Methylomonas sp. 11b: one gene and its partner. The protein of the gene in region 1 interacts with the protein of each later gene in a pairwise test. Links are inferred from orthologs where the notes say so. Each region holds a gene or a part of one and is shown on either strand. Other genes may lie near its edges.

The links.
Region 2: the proteins of aceE (region 1) and nth interact in binary tests that used the Escherichia coli proteins (3 or more experiments, as listed by UniProt). The link is inferred for Methylomonas sp. 11b from one-to-one orthologs.

What each region holds. Positions count from the first base shown.
Region 1 is NZ_KI911557.1:2,938,383-2,942,173, forward strand. What follows is about bases 337-3,575. They hold aceE (pyruvate dehydrogenase (acetyl-transferring), homodimeric type), read left to right. Parts: upstream 337-702; coding sequence 703-3,375; downstream 3,376-3,575. Other genes in these bases: METH11B_RS29500 (VPLPA-CTERM sorting domain-containing protein), read right to left, coding at 337-418; METH11B_RS0114115 (2-oxo acid dehydrogenase subunit E2), read left to right, coding at 3,389-3,575. In the rest of the region: more of METH11B_RS29500, read right to left, coding at 1-336; more of METH11B_RS0114115, read left to right, coding at 3,576-3,791. UniProt on the Escherichia coli protein: Component of the pyruvate dehydrogenase (PDH) complex, that catalyzes the overall conversion of pyruvate to acetyl-CoA and CO(2).
Region 2 is NZ_KI911557.1:2,807,229-2,810,443, forward strand. The notes cover bases 1-2,939. They hold nth (endonuclease III), read left to right. Parts: upstream 1-1,121; coding sequence 1,122-1,757; downstream 1,758-2,939. Other genes in these bases: METH11B_RS0113545 (thymidylate synthase), read left to right, coding at 1-493; smbP (small metal-binding protein SmbP), read right to left, coding at 575-910; METH11B_RS0113560 (hypothetical protein), read left to right, coding at 1,865-2,437; METH11B_RS0113565 (DedA family protein), read left to right, coding at 2,467-2,939. Outside these bases: more of METH11B_RS0113565, read left to right, coding at 2,940-3,039; METH11B_RS0113570 (HvfB family MNIO-type RiPP peptide maturase), read left to right, coding at 3,043-3,215. UniProt on the Escherichia coli protein: DNA repair enzyme that has both DNA N-glycosylase activity and AP-lyase activity. The DNA N-glycosylase activity releases various damaged pyrimidines from DNA by cleaving the N-glycosidic bond, leaving an AP (apurinic/apyrimidinic) site.

The DNA.
Region 1 (3,791 bases):
TGTCCTGTGTCCAGCTCTGCAATAAAGCACCCGGTAGCGGCGTGCTCCGCGACCACTCGACCAAATCGGCGTTTGTAACCGTGCTGTAATTGTTGGCGTCGACAAAGACAGAACTAGAGTTAACTGGTGGAGCAATAGGGGCGAATTTCAGATTGCTGATAACGCTTTCGAATGTAACGGCGATGTTCTCAGGATTGGCAGTAGATGCGTTGATGGAATAATCTCCACGCGCATGGATAGTGAAGCTGCCGGTCACTAAATCCGCCAAAGGCGCATTATCAATCGTGAAGGTAAAGAGCTGTCCATCCTGGGTTTGTTGGAACTCAGTCGAGGTAAAACTGACCAGCCCAGCGCTAGCTTCTATGCTTGCCGTAGAAAGAAACAAGGCAACCAAGGGTTTAACTAGTTGATTACGCATAGGGATTTCCTTAAAAATGAGTACTGGCACAAATTTTACGTCATGTCGGCTTGCAAAGCCACCTGTACTTAAGGGCTGAAACGGATTAAATCCAATTCAATTCTAACCATGCAACAGCCATTTGCCGGTTTGGAAAAACTAAACCGCTGCGGTTTTTGTCCACATCCAGGTTTTACTTGGATTCTAGCCAGATTTGCTGGCAGCGGATTGCTAAAAAAGTATGCTCAAACCAGTCATTTCGGGTATCCTTTTTAAGCTAATCCAACGTTTTCCAAGGTTCCGTAATGACCAACAATACCGATATTGCCGCCAAACACGATATTGATCCTGCTGAAACCCTAGAATGGATGGAGGCACTGCAAGCGGTGATAGAAAAAGAAGGTGGCGACCGCGCCACCTTTTTGATTGAAACTCTGCTCAGTACCGCCAGACAAGCCGGCATGGACATTCCGTTCTCGGCCAACACCCCTTACATCAACACCATCCCCATAGATCGACAACCCAAATTCCCAGGCAATACCGACATCGAGCGCACCATCCGCTCTTACGTGCGCTGGAACGCAATGATGATGGTTTTGCGCGCGAATAAATACACCAATGTCGGCGGCCATATCGCCAGTTTCGCTTCCGCGGTTACCTTGTACGACGTAGGGCAAAATCATTTCTGGAACGCGCCCTCGGACAAACACGGCGGCGACCTGATTTTCTCGCAAGGCCATTCCGCACCAGGCACTTACGCTCACGCCTTCTTGCTCGGCCGTTTGAGCGAAGAACAAATGGACAGCTTTAGGCAGGAAGTCGGCGGCAACGGCTTATCGTCTTATCCGCATCCTTGGTTGATGCCGGACTTCTGGCAATTCCCCACCGTATCGATGGGCCTCGGCCCGATCATGGCCATTTACCAAGCCCGCTTCATGCGTTACATGCAAAATCGCGGCTTTGCCAATACCGACGGTCGTAAAGTATGGGCCTTCTTGGGCGACGGGGAAACCGACGAACCAGAAACCTTGGGCGCGATTGGTATGGCCGGTCGCGAAAAACTGGATAACCTGATTTTCGTCGTCAATTGCAACTTGCAACGCCTGGATGGTCCGGTGCGCGGTAACGGCAAGATCATTCAGGAACTGGAAGGCAACTTCCGCGGCGCGAACTGGAACGTGATCAAAGTTATCTGGGGTCGTCGTTGGGATGCTATCTTGTCCCGCGATAAAGATGGCCTTATCGTAAAACGCATGATGGAATGCGTCGATGGTGATTATCAAACCTTCAAATCCAAGGACGGCGCTTACGTCCGGGAAAAATTCTTCAACACCCCGGAATTGCAAGAATTGGTGAAAGACTACACTGACCGCGACATCTGGGAATTGAATCGCGGCGGCCACGACCCAATCAAAGTTTTCGCCGCATTCAATGCTGCTGTCAACCATACCGGCCAACCCACTGTAGTTCTGGCTAAAACCATCAAGGGTTACGGCATGGGCGATTCGGGACAAGCGCAAAACACCAGCCATCAACAGAAGAAGATGAGCATGGAATCGATCAAATATATCCGCGACCGCTATCAATTGCCGGTCAGCGACGAAGAGTTGATCAATCTGCCTTACCTGCGTTTTGCGGAAGACTCTGCGGAACTGAATTACCTGCGTCAACGGCGCGTTGATCTGGGCGGTTACTTGCCGGCTCGCCGCGCAAAAGCTTATCCCTTGGAAATCCCCGCCTTATCTGCTTTTAAAGGTCTGTTAGAGGGCACCGGCGAAGGGCACGAAATTTCCACCACGATGGCCTTTGTGCGCATACTGAACATTCTGGTCAAGGACAAACAAATCGGTAAACGTGTGGTGCCTATCGTTCCCGACGAATCACGCACCTTTGGTATGGAAGGCATGTTCCGTCAGCTGGGTATCTGGTCGCAGGTTGGCCAGCTCTATACGCCGCAAGACGCCGAGCAGCTGATGTTTTACAAGGAAGACAAGCACGGTCAGGTGTTGCAAGAGGGTATCAACGAAGCGGGCGGTCTGTGCGACTGGATCGCGGCAGGTACCGCGTATTCGACTCACGGCGTACCGATGATTCCGTTCTTCATCTATTACTCGATGTTCGGTTTCCAACGCGTCGGCGATTTGATCTGGGCTGCGGCCGATCAACGCACGCGCGGCTTCCTGCTAGGCGGCACCGCCGGCAGAACCACCCTCAATGGCGAAGGCTTGCAACATGAAGACGGCCACAGCCACTTGATGTCGGCTACCGTACCCAACTGCTACTCCTACGACCCCACCTTCGCTTGCGAGTTGGCGGTGATCATTCAGGACGGTTTGCGCCGGATGTATGTCGAACAGGAGGACATTTTTTACTACATCACCTTGATGAACGAAAACTACGACCAGCCGGCCATGCCGGAAGGTGCGGAAGCCGACATATTGAAAGGGATGTATTTGTTCAAAAAAGGCCCGAACAGCAAAAAACCGCGCGTGCAGTTATTGGGTTCCGGCACCATTTTTATCGAAGTGATCGAAGCCGCCAAATTGCTGCACGATGATTGGGGTGTGGACGCCGATATCTGGAGCTGCCCTAGCTTTACCGAGCTGGCTCGCGATGGCCAAACCTGCGAGCGCTGGAACCGCTTACATCCGACTGAAAAGCCGCGTACCACGCATGTCGCGCATTGCCTGGACAACAGCAAAGGTCCAATTATTGCCGCTACCGATTACATGCGGGCGTTTGCCGAACAAATCCGGCCTTGGGTAAAAGCGTCTTACACGGTACTGGGAACCGACGGTTTTGGCCGCTCCGACACTCGCGCCAAACTGCGGAGCTTCTTTGAAGTGGATCGGTACCACGTTACCGTCGCCGCATTGCACAGCCTGGCGCAAGCCGGCGAGTTCGATGCTGCCAAGGTCGAAGTGGCAATCGCGAAATACAACATCAACCCTGACGCAACCGCTCCTTGGTTGATTTAACGGAAAGCGACATATGAGTTCTGTAATTGAAATAAAGGTCCCTGACGTCGGTAACGTCCCTGAAATCGACATCGTCGAAGTATTGATCAAACCTGGCGATGTGGTCGCTGTCGAACAAACTTTGGCGGTGATGGAAACCGATAAAGCAACGATGGATTTACCGTCCAGCGCGGCCGGCACCATTAAAACCGTACACATTAAACCGGGTGATAAAGTCTCAGAGGGTACGCTGATCGCCACCCTTGAAGCCGGTGAAGCAGTCGCTGCGGCTCCTGCCGAACCGGCGCCGCCAGCCACGCCAGCCCCAGTCGAACCAACCCCTGCTCCGGTTGCGGAAGCACCAAAAGCAGAACCGACCAAGCCTGCGCCAGCACCTGCTACTCCAGTCGCAACAAGTAACGAAGGTTTTAAAGCGC
Region 2 (3,215 bases), 130 kb from region 1 along the record:
TTTGCTGGACGGTTTAAAAAACAAACCGGATTCGCGCCGGCATATCGTCAGCGGTTGGAATGTGGCATTTTTGCCGGATGAAACCGTAGGCCCGCGCGAGAATGCTGCTGCCGGGCGCATGGCCCTACCGCCCTGCCATGTGTTGTATCAATTTTATGTGGCGAACGGGAAGTTGTCCTGCATGATGACCCAGCGCAGTGCCGATTGCTTTTTGGGTGTGCCTTACAATCAGGCTAGTGTGGCGTTGTTGACACATATGCTGGCGCAACAATGCGACTTGGACGTGGGTGAGTTGATCATGTCGTTCGGCGACGTGCATATCTATCGCAACCATTTCGAGCAAGTTGCATTACAACTCAGCCGGCAACCGTTGGCGCCGCCGCAACTGCAATTCAAGCGCCGGCCGGAATCGCTATTTTCCTATGAATTTGCCGACTTCGAGTTGCTGGGTTATCAAGCGCATCGGCATATCGCCGGTGCTGTTTCAGTTTAGGGAAGTAGGTAGAGACGCTGAATCATGCGTCTCTACCTAATTTTTAATCACTAATGGATCTAGCGGTTTGTTACTGAGAATTTACTTGTTGCCGGCCTTGATATGGCCGACGGCTTCTTCCGCCGCTTTCGTAGCTACGTCGGCATGGCCCATTTTGCCGTGCTCGATCGCGCTTTCCAACGATTTTACCCCGGCATCGAGATGCGTTTTATATTCGCCCTTGGCGACTTCGGCGCCTTTTTTGGCATGGGTTAAGGCGGCTTCGGCATGTTCCACCAAAATCGGGCTATGGCCGGCTTTACCGTGAGTGACCGCCTGATTTGCGTGCTCCAGTGCCGCGGCAGCGTGTTCTTCGGCGAATACGCCGGTGCTAGCGAACAGTAATGCACTAATAGAAATAGCTGTAAATATTTTCATAATTCCCCCGAATTGAATTGTTGTGATTTTTCGCACCCGTTCTGAGTGCTAGCTAGTGACTTGATGCGCGGGAGATTGGTTCCAAAATAAATGTGGCAATTTAAATTACTCGTTTTCTTATCGCTTTAGCGGGCGAATAAGGACGCTACCAATGTTTACCTTGCAAGCCGGGATAATCCTGGAAAGCTTGGCTTTGAATCCATTTTTGAGCATGAATAACGAAAAACGCCTGTTGATATTCCAGCGCTTGGCAGAAGCCACGCCCAATCCGACCACCGAACTAAATTTCACTACCCCGTTCGAATTATTGGTGGCGGTGGTGTTGTCGGCGCAAGCGACCGATAAGGGCGTCAACAAGGCGACTGCCAAGCTGTTTCCCGTTGCGAATACCCCGCAGGCGATCCTGGCCTTGGGTGAAGACGGTTTAAAGGAGCACATCAAAACTATCGGCTTATTCAACAGCAAGGCGGCAAATGTCATAAAACTTTGTCAGACTCTGCTGGAACAGCATGGCGGAGAAGTGCCGCGAGAACGGGAAGCCTTGGAGGCGCTGGCCGGAGTGGGCCGCAAAACCGCGAATGTGATTTTAAACACAGCATTTGGCGAACCGACCATTGCCGTGGACACGCATATTTTTCGGGTTGCCAACCGAATCGGTCTGGCGCCGGGCAAAAATGTACTGGAAGTCGAGCGGAAGCTGGATAAAACCGTGCCCAAGCAATACAAGAAAGACGCACATCATTTATTGATTTTGCACGGTCGCTATATTTGCGTGGCCAGGAAGCCGCGTTGCGGTGCTTGCTGCATCGCCGATGTCTGCGAATTTAAGGCAAAGAATTTAGACTGAATATGCAATAATCAGAGTAGAGCCATAAAGATTACGCGTCAGTCGTAAGCCCCGGCAGTTATATGCTGGAGCAATATAATTAAAAAATCACACGAGAGGATAAACGCATGAAAAAATTTAATAAATCTCCGCTGGCCGCCGCGATGGGCGGTGCGCTTTTGTCCGGTATGGCTGTCAACGTGCAAGCCGATGCCAACCCATTCGCTGTTTCCGAGCTGTCCAGCGGCTATATGCAAGTTGCCGACAATCATTCCAACGGCAAAATTAGCCAAGGCGCCTGCGGTTCCAACGCGATTGACGGCAACGGCGTTAAAAAAGGCGACGCTAAAAAAGCCGAAGTCAAGAAAACCGAAGGCTCATGCGGTGAAGGCATGTGCGGCGGCATGATGAGCGGCGGCAAAATGAAGAAAGGCATGGAGAGCGCTTGCGGGGCAATGATGAAGGGTAAAGAAGGTGCTTGTGGCATGGGCATGATGACTGGCGGCGGCATGATGAGTATGGGCAGCATGGGCGGTATGGATCACGGTGCCGACAAATCTAAAAAAGCCGAAGAAGGCAGTTGCGGCGCTATGATGGGTGGCGACAAAAAAGCCGGCGAACATAGCTGCGGTGCCATGATGAAAGGCGAAGAAGGCAGTTGCGGAAGCAAAATGGATGCCGACAAAGCGGCCAGCCATTAATTTCGACTCATCGCCAATAGACCGACACTATGGATTTTAATGATTTACAGCAGCTGGTTATCGATTACGGCTATCTAGCCTTGTTTATCGGTACGTATCTGGAAGGCGAAACCATTCTGGTCATCGCCGGCTTTTTGGCGCATGGCGGCTATTTGCAGCTGGAATGGGTGATGCTGACGGCGTTTTTAGGTACCTTTGCCGGCGACCAGACTTTTTTCTATCTGGGCCGTTGGAAAGGTATCGCTTTTCTGGAGAAACGTCCGCTTTGGCACAGCAAAACCGACAAGGTTTTCGATTTGCTGCACAAGCATCAGATACCGGTGATATTGGGGTTTCGCTTTCTCTACGGCGTGCGTAACGTCACGCCGTTTGTGATCGGTGCCAGCAAGATTCATCCCTTGAAGTTTTTCTTGCTGAACTTCCTCGGCGCCGGCATTTGGGCGATAGCTGTCGGGTATCTGGGCTACACCTTCGGCGAATTTGCCGAGTCCATCATGGGCCAGGTCAAAAAATACGAAATGTATATCCTCGGCGTACTGGTTGCCATTGGCGTGGCCTTATTTTGGCGGTCTACGCACAAACCAGAAGCGCCGGAAGAGTAAGCCATGGATAGCGTTCGCAATCTCGTTCACGGTGCCGGCTTGGGTTTAAGGCGGTCATTTTTGGGTGAGATTGTCGAGCAACCGCCCGGTAACGTCGATTTTTACGAAGTGGCGCCGGAAAACTGGATGACCATAGGCGGCAAGTTCGGCAAGCAGTTTCGGGCCATGACCGAACG